Regions from separate parts of the Rheinheimera sp. UJ51 genome, predicted to be linked through region 3. Evidence: predicted binding sites of a transcription regulator. Region 3 holds the regulator's gene; each other region holds the start of a gene.
The links. The regulator sigma-54, encoded in region 3, starts transcription at its own class of promoters, with help from an activator protein. The targets are predictions, from matches to a motif close to TGGCANGNTNCNTGCTT.
Positions count from the first base shown of each region.

Region 1: a site for sigma-54 is predicted at 1,778-1,794, ahead of LMJ53_RS02435 (PEP-CTERM sorting domain-containing protein). Genes of this name have one in related genera too.
Region 2: a site for sigma-54 is predicted at 3,552-3,568, ahead of LMJ53_RS05760 (PEP-CTERM sorting domain-containing protein). Genes of this name have one in related genera too.
Region 4: a site for sigma-54 is predicted at 2,673-2,689, ahead of LMJ53_RS05095 (PEP-CTERM sorting domain-containing protein). Genes of this name have one in related genera too.

Region 1 is NZ_JAJHOG010000002.1:59,942-65,392, reverse strand. It holds gene LMJ53_RS02440 (SixA phosphatase family protein) at 42-551, shown strand; gene LMJ53_RS02435 (PEP-CTERM sorting domain-containing protein) at 1,065-1,727, opposite strand; gene LMJ53_RS02430 (alpha/beta hydrolase family protein) at 2,244-4,667, opposite strand; gene LMJ53_RS02425 (porin family protein) at 4,912-5,451, shown strand, end outside.
Region 2 is NZ_JAJHOG010000003.1:381,264-386,714, reverse strand. It holds gene upp (uracil phosphoribosyltransferase) at 1-458, shown strand, start outside; gene LMJ53_RS05770 (alpha/beta fold hydrolase) at 520-1,407, shown strand; gene LMJ53_RS05765 (META domain-containing protein) at 1,469-2,590, shown strand; gene LMJ53_RS05760 (PEP-CTERM sorting domain-containing protein) at 2,697-3,491, opposite strand; gene rplT (50S ribosomal protein L20) at 3,752-4,108, opposite strand; gene rpmI (50S ribosomal protein L35) at 4,126-4,323, opposite strand; gene infC (translation initiation factor IF-3) at 4,415-4,957, opposite strand; gene thrS (threonine--tRNA ligase) at 4,996-5,451, opposite strand, start outside.
Region 3 is NZ_JAJHOG010000002.1:354,626-360,076, reverse strand. It holds gene LMJ53_RS03695 (KpsF/GutQ family sugar-phosphate isomerase) at 1-452, shown strand, start outside; gene kdsC (3-deoxy-manno-octulosonate-8-phosphatase KdsC) at 454-1,008, shown strand; gene lptC (LPS export ABC transporter periplasmic protein LptC) at 1,005-1,559, shown strand; gene lptA (lipopolysaccharide transport periplasmic protein LptA) at 1,549-2,040, shown strand; gene lptB (LPS export ABC transporter ATP-binding protein) at 2,037-2,759, shown strand; gene LMJ53_RS03670 (RNA polymerase factor sigma-54) at 2,808-4,295, shown strand; gene hpf (ribosome hibernation promoting factor) at 4,321-4,608, shown strand; gene ptsN (PTS IIA-like nitrogen regulatory protein PtsN) at 4,618-5,088, shown strand; gene rapZ (RNase adapter RapZ) at 5,085-5,451, shown strand, end outside.
Region 4 is NZ_JAJHOG010000003.1:229,884-235,334, forward strand. It holds gene LMJ53_RS05080 (S1 family peptidase) at 1-255, opposite strand, end outside; gene LMJ53_RS05085 (PEP-CTERM/exosortase system-associated acyltransferase) at 570-1,427, shown strand; gene LMJ53_RS05090 (ThiF family adenylyltransferase) at 1,453-2,307, shown strand; gene LMJ53_RS05095 (PEP-CTERM sorting domain-containing protein) at 2,731-3,555, shown strand; gene prsT (XrtA/PEP-CTERM system TPR-repeat protein PrsT) at 4,224-5,451, opposite strand, start outside.

The sequences.
Region 1 (5,451 bases), 290 kb from region 3:
AGTGCGTTGCACCTAGCAACGATTTTAAAGCGGGATTATCGATGTTAAAGTTATCTCAGGCTCTGGCCATCTGCAGCAGTATGTTTTGCTTATGGCTGCCACAAGTCAATGCCCAGACCTTATATCTGGTGCGGCATGCCGAAAAACTCAGTGGTGCCGATCCGACACTCTCGGCGTGTGGTCAAGCCAGAGCCGAGGCACTGGCCGAGTATTTCCAAGCCATCCCATTGCAAGCAGTCTATGCCACGCCCTATCAACGTACGCAACAAACAGCCGCCGCGGTAGCAAAGCGCCAGCAGTTAACCGTAACAAGTTACCATCCCGATGCACCTGAGCAGTTAAAACAACAGCTAAGTAGTGCAAACCACACGGTATTAATCGTTGGCCACAGCAACACCGTACCGGCTTTAGTCAAACTGTTCAGTGAGATCGACGTTGCACCGCTGACGGAGCAAGATTACGATTTATTATATAAGGTTAAGCTTGGTGACACGCCCAGTGTAACTATTAGCCGGCAAAAATTTCACTGTCAATCGCCGTTATCCCTGTAACACTTGATTCAATTTTTCTGTATAGCAATGTCTGGTACATCGCTCATAACCATCCTACTGCGAGCTAAAGCTGCACAGATATGCTCTCAGGCACTGAGTGTAAAGCATGGCCTGAAAAACTTTATGACCCTTAGCTGTCAGTATCCTAAAGTGACTCGTTAGGTTCATACACACAATATCCCACTTTATTACAATAGTTACCCAACCATTATGTATTCAAAGGTTAATTCCACCCTGCTGTATCATTCTGAAGCTAATCTATATTCAGGTGGCGTAGCTTCCGAAAGTTAATTTATAAAGGCATTGTTTGACTGCTCGAGTTTTTAAGGATGGTCAGCTTGTCTATACTTGTTATGTACTTTCTTCTTTTTTCAAGGCGCCCACCCAGTATCAACCTTTTAATTAATAACATAAAATAAACATTATTTAAGAAATTTAGTATAGCCCGGCGTAACAAAAAAGCTGCTGAATTTTAAAATTACAGCAGCTTTAAACCAAAAGGAAATATAAAGATTACTTTGTTACTTTTCTCATAACTAAACCAAATAACCCAATCATAACAAGTATTATACTGCTAGGAGCAGGAACTGAAGCCGTTGGCGATGTTGAAGCTACCGGCAATAATCTGCTAGTGGGAGTAGCATTCCAATCTGCAAGAACAACTTGATAGCTTAAAGTTGTATCTATCGCTGTACCATTAGATGCAAATGAACTAAATGCAAACAAACCGTTAAAAACGACACCTAAAGAATTTATTTCTGTTCTAAGTGCACCAAAATTAATATTATACTGTGTCGTGATACGGCATAGACCAACATCACCACATCCAAAAATGTTTGTTGAATTAAACGAATAGTTAGGAATGCTAATGTCAAAAAACTGTGTTTTTAGAGCTTCGCCAAATGGAAGAACTTCAGCATAGCTAGCACCAATAAGACCATCAACAAATAACTCTGAAGGCTTACCATCTACAAACATGACATCGTAAAAAACGCCATTGACATCCAGATTAAACACACCCGCTAGATAATTATTAATATCAATTTTGAAAACGGTCTCATTTACGCCATCTAGCGTTGAAATTGAAGTTCCATCTGAAACTTTAATTAAGGCCGCATGTGCAGAAAATGTCATAGCCATATATGAAAACACAATAGCTGCTATTATTTTATCCATTTTAATTTACCCTATTCATTTTATTATTTATGTATTTACAAACACAGCTTAAGCAAAAAAAGTGCCAATCCCTAAGCTATTGTTTTATTGAAATAATATAAAATGGATTGCGTTTAGTTGTAAAATTTTCTGACACGAGTAAAAAGTTACTCAATATTGGAGCATTGAATTGAATTGCGACGACTCACTTATAGTAATACTGTTAGATTTCTCCGTACAGGCAGCCACAAGAAAAGCAAGAAAAGCAAGAAAACCAAGCACATAGTAAGCTTTAGGGTTTAATCCAGCACTGATTTTGAATATCACTTGTCGGCAATTGTTAAAACAAAGGAAAAGGATATTGTGCAAGCCTTTCTCTAACTCAAATAACTGCTCAAACACTACACTCTGGTATATCAGGTTGGCTTATTTCATCCTCAATAGGATGAAATAAGCCAGAAAATCTGGCTAAAAAACGCTGATCAACCTGCATTAATCAGCGCTTGTTAACTAGCGTATTTAAGCTTTTTCGGCCGTTTATTGTTTTGCTGGTTTTTTTTCTACATTTTTCACAAACTCATCTAACCAAGCCGTCGTTTCCCACAGCATATGTAAGATCGATTCGCGCGCACGGTAACCGTGAGATTCTAAAGGCAACATCACTAAACGTGTGGTGCCGCCATTACCTTTGATGGCTTGGTATAAACGCTCACTTTGTAGCGGGAAAGTGCCTGAGTTGTTATCGTCTGTGCCATGGATCATCAGTAACGGTGTTTTGATTTTTTGCGCATGGAAAAACGGAGACATGCGGCTGTATAACTCAGGATCATCCCACAAGGTACGCTGTTCACGCTGAAAACCAAACGGTGTTAAACTGCGGTTATAAGCACCGCTACGCGCAATACCGGCTTTAAATAAGTTGGTGTGCGCCAGCAAATTCGCTGTCATAAAGGCACCGTAAGAATGCCCCCCTACCGCTACGCGATTAGCATCCGTTACGCCCAGCTTTACACCGGCCGCAATCGCGGCTTCGGCGTTCATGACCAATTGCTTGATAAAGGTATCATTTGGCTCTTGCTCGCCCTCCCCAACGATCGGCATGGTGGCATTGTCCATCACCGCATAACCTTGCGTTGCTAAAAACTGTGGCGTCCAATAACTGATGCGATTAAAACGATAAGGTGAATCACTCACCTGGCCTGCAGCGGCCGCACTTCTAAACTCGCGTGGATAAGCCCAAATCACGGTAGGTAATGCACCATCTCGTGCTTTATCGTAACCAGCAGGCAGCAACAAGGTCGCAGACATCGGCACACCATCGGCGCGTTGATAATTAATTAACTCGCGGCTAATACCTTGAGTATGCGGCATCGGATGCGGCGTTTTGGTTAAAGCGCTAAGCTCGCCACTTTGCAGATCTCGCAGGTAAAAGTCAGGCGGTAGATCGCTTGATTCGCGCTGGGTTAATAACTTGCCAGACGCTAATAACGTGTAAGGATATTCATAGAAAGGCGCTTCTGAGCGCCATAAGCGGCTGGTTTCACCACTGCTCAGTTGGCGTTTATCTATAAATGGTCGGTTACCTTCTGTAGAGGCACCAATGCCGGTTAAATAAATCGCGCCATCTTCAATGCGTAATAAGCTTTGGCCATTAGCAGCAGTGGTCATTAACGGTGTACCAGGATCGTTATAACGATCTTCAGATGAACGCTCCCACATTAATTGCGCTGGCTGTTTTGGCGCTAAATACCACACTTTTTCGTTGCGATCTTGCCACCAACGCTCCGACACCATCAAGCTACCCTCAGCGCCCGCGCGCAGATTAGCAAAGCGATAACTTAAATCTAGCAGCTTTTCAGCGGGTTGCGTAAAGGGGGCTGGCAGTTGGAATAACTGATCACGCACTGTGGCCGTATTGGCCGGATCACCGCCATCTGCCGCTTCCGCCCAATAGAGGGTAGCCGCATGATCGGCACGCCAGCCGATATCACGCCGACCGGTGGGTACCGCATCAAAGGCAATGGGTAAATTATCAGCAACCGGTTGCTGCACCACGTTATAAACTAACTTACCCGTGGCATCCCATACTTCAGCAGTATAGCCAAAACGAAATACCGGTACGGCATAGGAAAAAGGCTCTTCTAAACGATTGACTAAAATAAAGTTATTATCAGGAGACACTTCAACACCGCGAAATAACTGCGGTTTGCCGATGGCAGTTACTTTATTATTGAGGCCAATTTTTACTAATTGACTGGTGAAGTAATGGCTAAACAAGGCTTCATCATGTTTATCTTTCAGTAAATCTTGATAAGTCCGCGCTGGCGCGGTGCGACCACGTGCTTCCGTCACGACGGGGCCACTGGGCACTTTACTCGCTTGCGGCTCCGCACCCCGTTTTGCCGGCACACTGCTGGCGAAAATCGCTTTGCTATCAGCTGACCACTGTAAAGCCCCACCCCAGATCGCATTAATGGGTGTTTTACTCCACTGGCTGGCTTTCGCTTTAGCAATATCAACCCGCCATAAGGTCGCGATGCTGTCATCTAACTGAATAAACGCGAAATAACGACTGTCGGGCGACCAGCTTAAATTCACCGCTTTTAAGTTTTTCGGTAAACCACTGATTGCACGGCTTTGCTGGTTAGCTAAATCAATAAGTTGTAACGACGAAACATAGCGTGGTTGCGCCGGACCATTGTTCGCCGGGTTAAAACGGACGCCCGCCAAACGGTATTCGGGTGCGGCTAAATCGGCAATACTGGGTAACGCAGGAAAAGCCGTGCTTAGCAATATGCGCCCATCAGGGCTTAAACTGGCACTGGGTGCCGGTGCGGCATCGACAATATCAATAATTTCTTGGCTAGGTTGTTGGTAATTAATATCAACGGCTGTGGCCAGTGCATAGCTGCCATAAGCAAGCGCAGCCCCTAGCAGCAGAGTACGTAATAAGCTGTTCATGTTGTTTTCCTAATAATTTATCAACTTCTTTTTAGCATGTTCTAGCACAGGCTGCTGTCCGTTTCGACCATCTAGGGTAAAGCTGAGATAAATGCACAAAACAGCGTTAAATCTTCATCATTTTTATGAACGGCAGATGAATAAAAAATGTTATTAAAATAAACCATATATGTAAAATCATTCAGATTGTATTCAGGCGTTGCATCCGATAGTAAGGGCGTATAACAACCCACAAGGAAAGACCATGTTAAATAAAATTTTAGCCATTGCCCTGGCAAGCAGCTTAGTGACGCCCGTTTTCGCCGCCGACTCACCTTTTTATATCGGTGGCCAAATCAGTAATACCACCTTGAAAGAATCTGCGGCTGGTTTTAGCGATGATTTTGATTTTACGGTATTAAGCGCTATCGCGGGTTATCAATTCACACCTTTTTTTGCCACAGAATTACGCTTAGGTAAGGGTGTTAGCGGTGAAAGCTTTCAAGATATCGGCTATTCCGAAAAACTGGACGTAAGCCAACAAACCGCAGTGTTAATGAAAGGCAGCGTACCCATTACCGACGCATTTTCTCTGTATGGTGTTGCCGGTTATGCTGCCAGTAAGTTCACTTACAAAGAACGCGACGGCAATTTCTATTACTCTGATTCAGAAACCGTAGACGGTTTAACTTGGGGTGTTGGCGCGGGGGTGAAATTTACTCAGAACTTATCTGCAACCGTTGAGTATTTACAAATGCCAAGTGAAAAGTTTAACGACGATGGCTTTGGCTACAAGCTAAAAAGT
Region 2 (5,451 bases), on a different contig from region 3:
GGAACGGCCCTTGCGACGTGCAACAAATTCAAGGTAAAAAAGTGACCGTAGTGCCCATTCTGCGCGCCGGCTTGGGCATGTTAGACGGCGTTTTAGATTTAATCCCCAGCGCTCGCATAAGCGTGGTGGGTATTTATCGTGATGAAGAAACACTGCAACCGGTACCCTACTTTCAAAAACTCGCTGCCGATTTGGATCAACGCTTAGCGATTGTTGTTGATCCCATGTTAGCCACGGGCGGCTCGATGATTGCAACCATCGATTTACTTAAACAGCATGGCTGCCAACAAATCAAAGCTTTAGTGCTGGTTGCCGCGCCTGAGGGGATTAAAGCGTTAAGCGAAGCGCATCCTGACATTGAGCTTTATACCGCAGCGGTAGACCAAGGTTTAAATGAGCAAGGTTATATCCTGCCAGGCTTAGGCGATGCCGGTGATAAATTATTTGGCACTAAATAAGCCGTTAGTGCCCATGCACAGTATTAAGTGCTTAATGCGTATTTTTTTGAAGTGAAAATTCATGCAGTTGATCCCATGGTCTTATAACAGCGCACAGGGTCTGACCGTGCGCGGACAACACAGCGTGCCAAGTGGCAAGCCTGTATTACATTTTATGCACGGTAACGGCTTTAGCGGCCTAACCTACAGCCCCATGCTACGCCAACTAAGCCTACACTATGATTTGTTCTTGTCGGATGCCCAAGGCCATGGTGATAGTGATCATGGTGAGCAGTTTTTAGGCTGGAATAACATTGCGCAGATTGCCGCAGAAGCGTGGTTAACCCATCGCCCATTGTTTGGCACTGCGCCCGTTTACGGCATAGGCCATAGTTTTGGTGGCGTATTAACCGCCCTGATCCACGCCGAGCATCCACAGTTATTTCAAGGGGTGGTATTACTTGATCCGGTGTTATTTCCCCCCTCTATGCTATTACTGGCCAGAACCCTTGAAGGTGTGCGGCTATTTAAAAAAAATCCGTTAGCCAAAGCCGCGTTAAGGCGACGCCAACATTGGCCGGATCGCCCTACTGCCTTAAGTTACTTTCAAAGCCGTAGCCTATTTCAAAGCTGGGATGCACAGGCGCTTAATGCTTATGTTGAACACGCCTTAGCTGACCAAGACGATGGTGTGCGCTTAAAGTGCTTACCCGAGCGTGAAGCCGATGTGTTCAGCTCCTACCCAAGAGGGCTATGGCCGGCGCTTCGTAAAGCAAAGGCACCGGTAAAAATCTTTTATGGGGAACAAACCTTTCCATTTGTCGTCAAAGCCGTGGCTAAATGGCAACAATTAAACAACGGGGTGCAAAGCCGGCAAGTGCCTGGTGGCCATTGCTTTATGCAAGAACAACCGTTACAAAGTGCACTTTGGGTGCGCGAAGCATTACAAGGGTTTGCACCGATAAAATAGGCCTGTTTCCTAAGTGTGCATGCGTTATAATGGCCGAAATGTTTAGGCAGGGATTTCTAAGATGAAAAAGCTAGTTGTCGTCACCGCATTATTATTATCGGCCTGTAGTCAATTACCCGATATCGGCGCTGACAAACCCACCACCTTAAGTGCCGAGAAAAAACCGGTATTAGCCGTACCCATCCCGGCACCGGTTACCGATGCCAACGAAGTGGCTAATAACGATACGACCGAATCGTTAGCAACCGATTTCGAACATATTTTCATTGATACTGATATGACTTTTGAAGGCGTCTTGCCGTGTGCGGATTGCAGCGGCATCGCATATCATATTAATCTGTATCGTGATGGCCGCTTTGAAGCGCGTCAAGAGTATCTTGGCCGTGGCCAAGTGCAATTAATTAGCGGCTCTTGGTTGTTAGAAAAACGCACTTTGCATTTGATTAATCAGCAAAGCACGCTGCCGGTTTTTCATTTTCGCAGCAATCAGCACTTAGTGATGACGGATTTGGCCGGTAAGCCCATATTATCGTCTGAAGCATATCAATTAAGCCGTTATGCCTCGCTGAAAAAGCTCGACCCACGCCAACCGCTACTGGGTATGTATCAATTAAAAAACAATGTTGCGACCTTTATAACCTGTCAAAACGGTGACACCTTACCGGTGGCTAATACACAAAATCATTTACCCATGATGCGCCTGTATCAACAAGATACACGCTTCAATAATAAACCGGTTATTGCCACCTTAGTTGGGCGTAAAAGTGCGGATCAGCACGGTATTGATACGCTTTACATCGATAAATTTGAACAGTTTTGGCCTAATGCCACCTGCCCTGATCAATTTGCCCAAAAACAGTTACAAGGTATTGTCTGGCGTGCTGAGAAAGTGGCTAACCGTTATATTCCACACCAGTTAAATGTTCGGCTTATATTTGAAAAAGACCGTTTATATGGCTTTAGCGGCTGTAATAACTTTAACGCCAGCTATCAGCAACAAGCCAATACCCTGAGCGTGCAACCGCTTGCCAGCACGCGAAAGTTCTGCGCTGACGCCAGCAACATTGAGCAGCAATTTACCGAAAAACTGCAGCAAGTTGACCGCGCGGAAGTGAACGCCGATAAACTGCAATTATTTTATAATAACCAAGTTATTTTAGAATTGGTGCCTGCGGTTAACTAACACAGCTCATTGTTATTTAACATATACCGAAAATCTTCTACGCATAAAAAACCCCAGTGCATGACAACACTGGGGTTTTAAAATAGCCATTAATTATCAGATTGAATTAATTCTTCTTACTATTGCGCCGACGTCTGGCAACCGCACCTAACCCCATAAGCCCACCAAACATCAGCATTAATGCTGAAGGCTCTGGCACACTAGCAGGTACTTGACCAAAAATAATGTCGATCGACGTTGAGGCAGATCTGTTGTTTTGACGATCAAAGGCTGACAACGTAATGGTATACATACCCTGAGTTTGCACATCGAAGCCTAAAGGTTCAAAAAAGCCCAAATTCCATGAATTCTGTGCGACATTATTTGTTGAAAGGTAAGATAGATAATCCGAAACAGAAGAAGTGGTTCTTAAATCATTTGCACTAGTGGTTGTATTATTGCCAATTGAATGATCAAAAAGTGGGTAATCTGCACTGGGATTAATTAGATCAAATTCCACAAAATCAACATTGGCGCTGGGATCATAATCAATCTGCAATAAGTAGGTAAATTGGTTTAAAAATGTTCCCTGATTTCCAGTTGGATCGACGTTAATCGACCAATCAAAACTAAACAATGAACGGTCTACTGGGGCTACACCATCACTAGGCTGAAAAGTATAGGTTTTATTACCATCATAGTTATAGATGCCTGCGGGTTGACCTGCCAAGTTGTAACGCAATTTACCCCGTAGCGCTAACTCAAAAAAACCATCGTTTATACCGGTAAATGACCCATTCGCATTACCAGAACCAAAAATGACATTGGGTGTTACATTACCTGTACCGTTAATTAAAGCGGCATGTGCGGGCACTGCAATTAAGGTCGTTGCTAAAGCTAAGACTGCTGGAAAATATTTCATGATGCATCCTTGTTGTTTATATAACGATTTATTTTACTGTACAAAAAACAAGCAAAACTTTAGCATAAATTAAGCCAATAAATTAATCGCATTAAAATCAGCAGTCTACAAATTAAGGTTTTTATTTTTTGGTTTATTTGTAAAATTTACTGACAGCCAATAGTTGAGAATACCCCCTAGCCGCTCATTCAAATTACAAAAAAACTAAATTGCAGACATAAAAAAACCACCCTAGGGTGGTTTTTTTATTCAAGCAGTGTTTAGACTAAAGCTTCTTTTGCTTTTGCTACGATAGCAGTAAAAGCGGCTTTGTCATAAACAGCGATGTCGGCCAGGATCTTACGGTCGATTTCAATTGAAGCCTTTTTCAGACCTGCAATTAAACGGCTGTAAGACATACCGTTCATCCGTGACGCTGCGTTGATACGCGCGATCCACAGTTGACGGAACTGACGCTTACGCTGACGACGGTCACGGTAAGCATATTGACCGGCTTTGATAACAGCCTGGAAAGCAACCCGGTAAACACGACTACGGGCACCGTAGTAACCTTTAGCCTGTTTTAATACCTTCTTGTGACGAGCATGTGCCGTCACACCACGTTTAACTCTTGGCATTTCTGACTCCTATTAAATTATGCGTACGGCATGCAACGGACTAAGCCGGCAATATCCACTTTTGCGACTAAGGTTTTTGGACCTAACTGACGCTTACGCTTAGAAGTCTTCTTCGTCAAGATGTGGCGAAGGTGAGATTGCTTACGTTTAAAGTTACCTGAAGCAGTCTTTTTAAAACGCTTCGCGGCACCTTTGTTGGTTTTCATCTTTGGCATAGTATTGAAACTCGCATTGTTAAATGACAACGAATAATAAGGCGTTAAAAAACTGCGGCAAGCCGCAGTTTAATAAACTTGAAGGCGCTTATTACTTCTTATTTGGGGCTAGCATCATGATCATCTGCCGACCTTCTACCCGGTTAGGGAAAGATTCACAGATGGCGATATCGCTAAGATCCTCTTTAATACGAGAAAGCATTTCGATACCGATTTCCTGATGCGCCATTTCACGACCACGATAACGTAGTGTTACTTTAGCTTTATCACCCTCTTCAATGAAGCGACGCAGGTTGCGTAGTTTTACCTGGTAATCGCCTTCATCAGTTCCAGGCCGGAATTTAATTTCCTTGATCTGGATCTGTTTTTGCTTTTTCTTTTGTTCTTTAAGAGCTTTGCTCTTTTCGAACAGGAACTTACCGTAGTCCATCAACTTACAAACTGGTGGTTCTGCTGTAGGACTGATCTCTACTAAATCAGCACTTGCTTCTTCAGCTAACCGAATTGCTTCTGTCGTGGTAACGACGCCCAGCTGTTCACCTTCCATACCAATTAATCGCACTTCTGGCAGATTAATTTCTTCGTTTATCCTGTTAGGACGGTTGGCCGGTAATGTTTTCTTTCCTACTTTAATAGTATGTTCCTCCGAAAATTTTATAATTCACTTAAAGCTTATACCCGGTTTTTAATTTCAGTCAGCATTTTCTCGACAAAGCTGGCAACCGGCATTTTGCCTAAATCATCAGCTTTACGTGTTCTGACTGCAATATCACCTGCTTCGACTTCTTTATCACCGACGACAACGAGGTACGGAATACGCTTAAGTGTGTGCTCGCGAATTTTAAAGCCTATCTTCTCATTTCTCAAGTCACTTCTCACTCTAATACCGTGAGATTTGAAAGTTTTTACTAATTCTTCGACATATTCGGCCTGATTATCGGTAATATTCATAATTACCACCTGCGTGGGTGCTAACCACGTCGGGAAAAAGCCGGCGTACTCTTCGATGAGAATACCAATAAAGCGCTCTAACGAACCTAAGATAGCACGGTGAATCATCACCGGAACCAGTTTTTCGCCGCTTTCAGACACGTAACTGGCCCCTAAACGACCCGGTAACGCGAAGTC
Region 3 (5,451 bases):
ATATCAGAGGTTTTTCAGCCGATGATTTTGCGTTATCACATCCCGGTGGCAGCCTTGGTCGCAAGTTATTGTTGCGCTTAGAAGATTTAATGCATAAAGAGAATTTAGTGCCTATCGTACCGCAAGAGGCAAGTATTAAAGATGCCTTATTAGAGATTTCACGCAAAGGGCTCGGCATGACCACCGTGGTCGATGCACAAGGTCGCTTGGCTGGGCTTTTTACAGACGGTGATTTACGGCGCATTCTTGATCAACGTATTGATATTCACAGCACCTCCATAGCCAAGGTGATGACGGTCAATTGCATTACGGTAAAAGCAGAAATGCTCGCCGCAGAAGCGTTGAATATTATGCAGCAACGAAAAATTAATGGCCTGATCATAGTTAACGAGCAGCGCGAGCCAATCGGCGCCATGAATATGCACGACTTACTGCGAGCAGGAGTAATGTAACATGGACTTATATCGCCAGTTGTACCAAGCTATCAGTGATACTAACGCCAGCCGCGCGGCTGATATTAAATTACTTATCTGTGATGTCGATGGTGTATTTTCGGATGGGCGTATTTACTTAGGTAATCAAGGTGAAGAGCTAAAAGCCTTTCATACCCGGGATGGCTATGGCATTAAAGCACTGCGCCAAGCGGGCATAGAAGTGGCTGTGATAACAGGGCGACAATCGGCCATCGTGGAGCAGCGTATGAAATCGCTAACTGTGCCCTATATTTATCAAGGGCAAGAAAATAAAACGGCCGCGTTTCAAGCGCTGCTCGCTGAACTGCAATTAGATGCCAGCCAAGTCGCTTACATCGGTGATGATTTGGCCGATTGGCAAGTCATGCAACATTGTGGCTTAGCCGTCGCGGTAAAAGATGCACATCCTTATTTGCAAAAGCACGCCCATTTAGCCACGTCATTACCTGGCGGTTTTGGTGCAGTGCGCGAATTATGCGATCTGTTACTCATTGCGCAACAGCGATTTTTACAATTTGATGGCAGCAGCTCATGAGAAAGTTTTTTGTGCTCATCGTCATGTTACTCGTGATAGTCGCGGGCTACCTGTGGTTGAATCCCAACGTTGAGCAAGTGGATCTGCAAGTGGATCGAGAATTTCAACCGGATTACATTGCTGAAAATGTTACCTTGCGCATCTACGACAATGAGGGCTATATTGCCGATCATGTGCAGGCACTGAAATTAGAGCATTTTGAACAGCTCGGCTTTACGCAGTTTGATCAACCGCGCTATACCCTGTTTAATAAAGCGCATCAGCCTGCTTGGGAAATCAGTAGCTTACAAGGCGTCTGGTTTCCTGAAGATAAGATTATTTTGGAAAACCAAGTGGTTTTGCAAAACAAACAAACCCTAGGTTTAGTAGAGCGGGTTGAAACGGCCTCATTACAACTGATGTTGCCTGAAAAAAGTATTCATACGCATGAAATCGTTCAGATCACCGGCGCCGGTTTTTTCATTAAAGGGCAAGGTATGCATGTCGATTTAACAAAAGAAACCATGCAATTGCAAAAGCATTTAGAGACGGTATATTTCAATGAAAATTAATAGCTTAATGATTGTTCTGGCCTTTTTTTCTGCCGTCAGTTTGGCCGCCGAACCGGATCATAAACAGCCTATTTCGGTCGATGCAGATAAAACCTTAGCCTCATTAATTGACAGCATTGCCAGTTATGCCGATAACGTTGTAGTACGTCAGGGATCCATGTTGATCAAAGCGGATAAACTTGAAGTCGACGCCAGTGCCGGTAAAGGTAAAGAGGTGTTTATTACAACAGGCTCACCGGCGACCTATTCACAAACTTTGCAAGGTGATCGTCCTGTAACCGCTCAAGCGAATGAGATCCGATTTGACCGTGCCAGCCGCATTTTAACCTTATCGGGTAATGCCGAAGTAATGCAAAGCGGTAGCTTAGTGCGCGGTGCCGTGATCCGTTACAACATTGAATTACAACAATTAAGTGCTGAAGGTGAGCAAAATCGTCGCGTTACCACGATTTTCACCCCAGAAAACAAGGACACTCCATGAAGTTAGTGGTCTCGCACCTCGCCAAAAGCTATAAAAGCCGGCAGGTAGTGAAAGATGTCAGCTTAGAAGTTAATGCAGGGCAAATTGTCGGTTTATTGGGCCCTAACGGTGCAGGTAAAACAACAACCTTTTACATGATTGTTGGCTTAGTTCCCTCGGATAAAGGCACCATTACCCTCAACGAGCAAGATATTACTTTTGCTCCTATCCACCAACGTGCCCGCGCCGGCATTGGTTATTTACCGCAAGAAAGCTCGATTTTTCGTAAATTGACCGTGCATGAAAACTTATTGGCCATTTTGCAAACCCGCAAAGATTTAAGCACGCAACGCCGCGCTGAAATTGCCGATGATTTATTAGAAGAATTTCATATCGGTCATATCCGCAACAGTTTAGGGATGGCGTTATCTGGTGGCGAGCGTCGTCGGGTTGAGATCGCACGGGCGTTAGCCGCTGATCCCGCTTTTATTTTATTAGACGAACCGTTCGCTGGGGTTGACCCAATTTCAGTACTTGATATCAAAAAAATCATTCAACACCTCGCCCAACGTGGCATTGGTGTTCTCATTACTGACCATAATGTACGTGAAACGTTAGATGTTTGTGAAATCGCTTATATTGTCAGTCATGGCGAACTGATTGCAGCGGGCTCTCCGCAAGATGTTCTCGCAAATCAGCAGGTGCGTGATGTATACCTAGGTGAGCAATTCAGGCTATAGTAAAGAAGATAGAACGCAACTGCGCATTCAGGAGAGAATTACAGGTACATGAAGCCCTCTTTGCAACTCCGCCTAGGACAACAGCTTACCATGACGCCACAACTGCAACAGGCGATACGCCTATTACAGTTGTCTACCATTGAGCTACAGCAAGAAATACAGGAAGCGTTAGACGCGAACCCGTTACTCGAAGGCGACGATGATTTCGAACGTCAGCCAGATGAGGTTGATCACAGCCTTGGCAATATCAATCGCGATACCCTTGACGATCCACGCAACAAAAACTCAGAGCAAAAAGACGTAGCCGATCGCGATACCAGCGATGATCTGAATCAACAAAACATTCAAGAAGATTTACCGCTAGATAATAACTGGGATGACTTAGTCAGTGCCGCTCCAGTTAGCAGTGGCAACATGCCTGATGACGATATGGTGTATCAGGGTGAAACCAGCGATACCCTGCAAGATTATTTACGTTGGCAAATGCAACTCACGCCCTTTTCTGAAATCGACCGGGCTATTGCTGAAATCATTATTGAAGCCATCGATGACAATGGTTTTTTAAGTATCAGCTGCGAAGAAATACTCGACTCACTGCAATCTAACGAAGTCGAGGCCGACGAAGTTGAAGCCGTGATTAAACGCATTCAATTATTTGATCCGGTCGGGGTCGGTGCTCGTTCGGTGCAAGAGTGTTTACTGGTGCAATTACGACAGTTTGAGCCAACGACACCCTATTTAAATGATGCAAAACAAATTATTAGCAACTATACCGAATTTTTAGCGAATAGAGACTTTCGTTCTTTGATGCGCGTGACTAAACTCAAAGAAGAAGAGTTAAAGGAAGTCATGCAGTTGATCCACAGTTTAAATCCACGGCCGGGTGCGGATGTGATTAAACAAGAGCAACAGTATGTTATTCCTGATGTCACGGTGACAAAAGTAAAAGGTCGCTGGCAAGTCGAATTAAACGCTGATGCTATGCCCAAAATACGGATCAATCAGCAATATGCGGCGATGAGCAAAACCGCTAAAAACACCGCTGATACGCAATTTATTCGCTCGCACTTGCAAGAAGCTAAATGGTTTTTAAAGAGCTTAGAAAGCCGAAACGATACTTTGCTTAAAGTAGCCAATTGCATTGTGCAGCAACAACAAGCCTTTTTTGAGCATGGTGAAGAAGCCATGAAACCAATGGTGTTGAATGATGTTGCAGAAATGGTCGGTATGCATGAGTCGACGATCTCACGCGTCACCACCCATAAATATATGCATACACCGCGTGGAATTTTTGAACTTAAATTCTTTTTCTCCAGTCATGTTAGTACAGAGAGTGGTGGTGAATGTTCTTCCACTGCCATTCGCGCCTTTATTAAAAAATTGGTGGCGGCAGAAAATCCGGCAAAACCGCTCAGTGACAGTAAAATGGCGGAGATTTTGTTAGAACAAGGGATAAACGTGGCTAGGCGAACTATCGCTAAATACCGCGAATCGTTGTTTATTCCGCCGTCAAATCAACGAAAGACCCTGCTGTAAGTGTCTTAACTAAAAGGAAGAGTCTATGCAAATCAATTTAACAGGCCGTCACGTCGAAATTACCGAAGCCTTAAAAGATTATGTCGAGAATAAATTTGCTAAGCTAGAGCGTCATTTCGAGAACATTAATAATGTACATGTCATCTTAAACGTGGAAAAATTACAACAGATTGCCGAAGCTAAAATCCATCTCACCGGTGGTGAAGTGTTTGCGGTGTCTGAGAACGAAAACATGTATGCTGCGATTGACCAGTTAATAGACAAACTCGATCGGCAGGTCATTAAACACAAAGAAAAACTGTCACGACACTAAGACATTATTATGAATTTAAACGCGATGTTAGCGGAGAACTGCACGAAAAGTGCAGTTCTATTTAACAGTAAAAAACGTATCCTCGAATATATCGCCGAACTGGCTCACCAGCAGCTTCCCGAACTATCCGAATACACGATTCTTGAAGCCTTAATGACCCGTGAAAAACTCGGTTCAACCGGCATCGGTGGCGGCATCGCCATTCCTCACGGCAAACTTGACTGCGTAACCCAACCGATATTGGTGTTTGTGGTCAGTAAAGACCCTATCGCGTTTGATGCGATAGATAATCAAGCTGTCGATATTTTTTGCGCTATTTTAATACCCACGGAGCAATGCCAAACGCACCTAAGTACGTTATCCGGTATTGCCAAACTGTTAAGTCAGAAAGATTTAACCAAAAAAATCCGCCATGTCGAGTCAGATGAACAACTGTATCAGCTACTCCTCGACTATAGCCAAAAAACAGGTGAGTCATGAAACTACTCGTCGTCAGTGGCCGCTCAGGCTCTGGCAAATCGGTTGCTCTGAGAGTCATGGAAGATCTCGGCTATTACTGCGTCGACAATCTCCCGGTTAATCTATTACCGACTCTGGCAACTGCAGTAATGGGCCAATATGAACGCGTTGCCGTGAGTATTGATGTGCGTAACTTACCGGGCGATCCCGATGAGTTATCAGACATTTTGTCATATCTGCCGCGCAAGCTGGAACTGACGATTTTATATTTGGATGCGGATCACACCACGCTAATTAAGCGCTTTAGCGAAACGCGTCGCTTGCATCCGCTATCCCATCAAGCGATGTCGCTCGATGAAGCCATTTCGCGTGAACAACAGTTAT
Region 4 (5,451 bases), on a different contig from region 3:
TGTCTCCATTTTACTTTCATCTAAGCCGCGGCTGACTACGTGATAATTGGTGACCACTAGATTACCTGGGCTAATAACAAAGCCTGTACCCACTAACTGTATCCGTGGTGAGGCGGTCGGGTTATATATGCCTATCGCTACCACCGAAGGTTTTATTTTTTTAATAACGTCAACTAACTGTGCATTGCTCATCGAAGAAAATAAAGCCAATATACAAAGTAAAAAAAATCGGTACAAATGCATCTTAATTACCATCAGTATTATCCTTAATTGAGCTAATATTATCTTACTATGCTAATTTTTGCCTGGCAGAGCTAGGAAAAAACGCTGTTTCTACACCATACTACAAAAGAGAGACGATAAAATTAATTTTGCGTTTGCAGCCGCATAACTCACTCAAGAAATATTGTTTAACGCTAAATTAATTGTTGCTGCTTATAGATGGCTGATTTATAAGGTAGGTATATAGGCAAGTAAAATTCCATAGCAAGGTAAAGTGATCGACATAGCCTAGATGATTGCTTTGCGCGTTGCTAAGCAGCGAATTGAGATTGTAAATAGAGGATATAATGAAAAAAATCAGCAGCTTTGCAGATAATCCGGTTATTGGGGGCGTAGTAAAAAAAGCGATATCTTCGCTCGCCAGTAAAGATGCTAAAAATATATCTGAGCATTTTTCTCACTATTTACAGCCAACCATTGCTAATAGCCATGCCTTAAGAGAAGAAGTTTACCGTTTACGGCACCAAGTTTATTGTGAAGAATTACAATTTGAACAAACCAATTCCGTACACCAAGAAAAAGATGATTTTGATGAACACGCTATTCATTGTTTTGTTAGACACTTATCTTCAAAGCAACTCGCAGGAACCGTGCGCTTAATATACTCTCGCCAGCCAGAAGAATTATTACCTATCGAAAAATATTGCGCGCATGCCATTACTGATAAACATATTTTCCCAGGGCGTTTTGCCCGAGAAGAGATCTGTGAAATATCTCGCTTAGCGGTACCCGCCGCATTTCGAAAACGGGCGGTCGATAACTTTGCGGGCGCGGCTACGGGTGCCATTGATCACACTACGTTTTCAGCCACAGAATTACGCTGCTTCCCTTATATTGCCATTTGTTTGTATATGTCTGCTGCTGCGATGTCTTATAAAACCAAACGCTATTATGGTTTTGTGATGATGGAGCCTCGCTTAGCAAAAAGTTTAAGTTACGTAGGGATTAAATTTCATCAACTCGGCGATGCGGTCGAATATCACGGTTTACGCGCAGCTTATTTTATCGATTCACGTGAATTACGTAAGACACTAAGTGGTGGCTATCAATCATTATTAAAATCGGTAGAACACGAGTTATTTGGTGAGTTATCAGAAGAAATGTTGTTAGAACCCAATGAACGCTTACTAGGCTGGAGTCTTTAAGCTATTCGTTTAACAAGGAAAGGGTATGTTTGATTATAACCGCGCGTTTTCTCGTAATCTCGGTTGGGTTACAGAAACCGAGCAACAACAGCTCAAACACTTCAAAGTGGCGATTGCTGGGTTAGGCGGGGTAGGTGGTGAGCATTTACTCACATTATGTCGTTTGGGGGTGCAACGTTTCAGTTTGGCTGATTTTGATCAGTTCGATGTGCATAATTTTAACCGACAGGCCGGTGCTAACATCCACACTATTGATGAAGATAAATTAGCTGTGATGGCGAGAATGGCCGCCGAAATTAATCCAGATGCTGAATTAACGTGTTTTGAGCAAGGGGTAACGGCTGAAAATGTAGATGCATTCTTGGCTGGTGCCGATATTTACGTTGATAGCTTAGATTTTTTTGCTTTAGATGCCCGCAAATTGGTTTTTAAACGCTGTGAAGAGCTCGGCATACCCGTTGTTACGGCAGCACCTTTAGGTATGGGCTGCGCTTTTTTAAGCTTTATGCCAGGTAAAATGAGCTTTGAACAATACTTTTGTTTTGAAAACCACAGCCGTGAAGAACAACTCCTACGTTTTTTAGTTGGCGTATCGCCCGCAATGTTACAACGCGATTACTTGGTTGATGACAGCCGCGTTAATTTTCGAGAAGAGCGGGGCCCTTCAACTGCCATGGCGGTTAAATTGTGCTCCGGTATTGCTATTACCAACACTTTAAAAATCTTGTTAAAACGTGGGCCAGTTATCAGTGCTCCTTCTGGATTGCATTTTGATGCTTACCGCAATAAATTTGCCAAAACATGGCGGCCTTTTGGTAATAAAGGTTTGCTGCCGCGCATTATGTTGTTTATCGCCCGCCGTATCGTTCTGAAAAAATAAGAGCGAAAGTCACCGATAATTAAACGCTGCTAAATGCCGCTACTGCGCGGCGTTTAGCAGAACGATGTAGCCCCAAAAAACCATTTTAAACATCGCTGTGTTAGCGTTTAGTCTTACAGACAATACCGTATTTTGTATTATTAGTTCGAACTCTGGGTTAGCAAAAATGGATAAACAGCTTTATTGTTGTTGAAGAAGGCTTATTACTTTTTGCTCTGAAAAATCGCTCATTTAACCAGCAATATCGACTTAACTGCTTTGAGAAAATCTCTCAGAACGGCTGTTTTTGTCAGGATAATTTACAGATTTTGTTTTGATTTTAAGCTGGATTTTTTAAGTTATTGTTTATATTTGCTTTTTATTTTTGGCACGCGTTGTGCATTAACTAGGAAGAGTTACTTACTTTTTTGAAAGGAACAAAAAATGAAAAAGTTCACAGTTTTAGCAACCGTAATGGCTGCAGGTTTATTTGCTAGTAATGCACAAGCTGCAAAAATTAGTATCGATGCTTCATCAATTGTTGGCCCAGGTGCTAGCATGACTGGTTTATTTGAATCTATGACTTTAGGTTCATTCAATCCTTTATCGATTTACACGCCTTCAAATCCAGGTCTTGGTATTCAGAATGGTGATGTAGTTAAAGACGTTGGTTCAACGAACGTAATAGCACTAAATCCTTTATTTTTAGCTTCTACTACAGGTGGTTTTAATTCTGTTTGGACAATGAAAGTTAGTTGGAATTTATCAGGTACAGCTGTTGTTCTTCCAACAGCACCTAACACCTTTTTAGGTACTTTTGACAGCGGCTTAGTTTCATTTTCGATCTGTTCAATTGCAACTTCAGCTTGTAGTAATGTAATGGATATTGGTATAACAGGTTCTACTGCATCTACTATAACGAATGGTAAAGTTGGTATTGGCATTACAGGTCAAGTTTTATCAGTAGCTGATAACGTATTTTATGATTACAACGGTGATTTTTTTGAGCAAATAGTAAACAATGAAATTATTTTTGCTCTTGCTACCAGCGATATCTCTGGTTTACAAAATCAACCTACTGCTGCTGCTTGTAAAAACTCTAATGGTACATTTAAAGCAGGAGCGGTTGCTGGTGACCTATGTCGCACAACTACTTTAACTTCTGTTGATGTAGCTTTCGTTCCAGAACCAGCTTCATTAGCTATCTTAGGCTTAGGCTTAATGGGCATGGGTTTCTCAGCTCGTCGTAAAAACAAAGATACTGCATAATATCTTTAATTAGATGATAAAAATCCGGCACAGGTTGCCGGATTTTTTTATATATGTTTCTTAATAATAAAAACAGCTTACGGTATGCATTTTTCGTTGCACCTTTACTAATTTGCTTTGTTAAATTCTTATCTTAATGCCGTTTTAATTTCTTATTCACGCCATAATATACAATCACTTAAGTTGTAATCTTATTTAAGCGCCTGCCTTAATACCTTTAGTTAAATCACTAAACCAGCGTCTTGATCTAGTATGCTTAGAGCTTTAGCCATGACGATTTAGCCATCGCACAATCTCTATTTAATGACATCGTTTCTTTGGTTTCAATGTTTAGCTAACTAAACTGATATTTCCTAAAGCAGTTTTGCTTTGAGTTAAAATAATGGGTTCGTAAATATACTTGCTTGTAACGAAGGGTATTACCGTTGAAGTGTAAGAAAACTTAGATAAGTTGCTGGCATTGGAAAGCTTATTCTTAAATATCGAAAGAAAGGCTATAAGCAACAACGTGGCTGAGCAAAACTAGTTATTTGTTAAACCTGTTTAAGCGCTTATGTGTAGTTTAGGAACGAAAGCTTAGAGACAACAACAAAAAAGGCACCGAAACAAACCTTTAACAAACCTTTGATGAGGTGAGTATTACGGTGCCTTTTTGTTTAATAATAGTGTTAATTAGTTATTTTACGTTGTAACTCAGCTTTTTTGTCTTGGTATTCTGGTGCATCACTCACCGTTCTGAGCACGCTGCTAGCTTTCGTCATTTTATTGTCAGCAATTAATGCCTCTACATAATGTAGTTGAACATCAGTGGCATCGGGTCGAATAGCTAAAGACTTTTCAAACTGGCCGACAGCAGCGGCATAGTCTTTTTTCCGCAGCAGTAACAAACCAAAGGTATCCAGAATATCAGGATGGTTTGGTGCCATTTGTAGGGCTTGCTTAACTAGAGGTTCAGCTTTAGCAAACTGATTACGCTCTATCAGTAACCACGCATAGTTATTTAATGTTACTAAGTTGGGGGCATCTTGAACAATTTCTGCAAATAACGACATGGCTTGATCTGCGTCTTGCTCAATTAACAAATTAGCTTTGAAGGTAATTAACCCATTATCACGGCCATGTACTTCAGTGTGTTTATCAATAAAAGCAATAGCCTCATTTACTGAGGTTTTGGCAATTTCATCTACTAGATACACAGCTGTCAGTGCAGTAGGGTTAGCGGCATAACTGGCTTTTAAAGCGCTGCTTGCCTCTTTAGGTTGCGAGGTTGACATATACAACTGAGCCAAAATGTATTGCACTTCGCCTGATTTTTTTAATTCTTCAGGTAGCGTATTAATTCGGCTAATGGCTTGGGTGTAGCGTTTCAACTCACTTAGCAAGCGAATTTGTGCCAATTGCAAACGCGGGTTGTCAGGATAACTAACAGATAAAGTGTTTATGATATCCAGTGCTTTATTGAACTCTTTATTCGAGGTAAGTGCATTGGCATATGAAAACGCCGCTTGCGGATTTTTTTCGTTTTTACGATACCATTTCTCAGCCAATTGCAGCGCCAATGTTTGTTTACCGGTATTTTGATGTGCATCAATTAATAATAAATAATGCAGTGGCGGTAAATTAGGTAGCTCTGCATCAATAGCACTCAGTAATTCTGCCGTTTTATCAAACTGTTGGTTATCAGTATAGATCTGAGCCATTAACAAGCGAAGTGCAAAGTTTTGCGTATTCGCCGTATAGATCTGTTCTATTTTTTGTTTGGCTTTATTTTGGCCATCTTTGCCACGGTTGATACTGTAGTAAAACTCTAAAGCAGGCAGGTAGGTTGGTGTTGCCACAATAACTTGCTCAATACGTTTTGTTGCAGCGCTAAGGTCTTGTTTTTGAGATAATAAT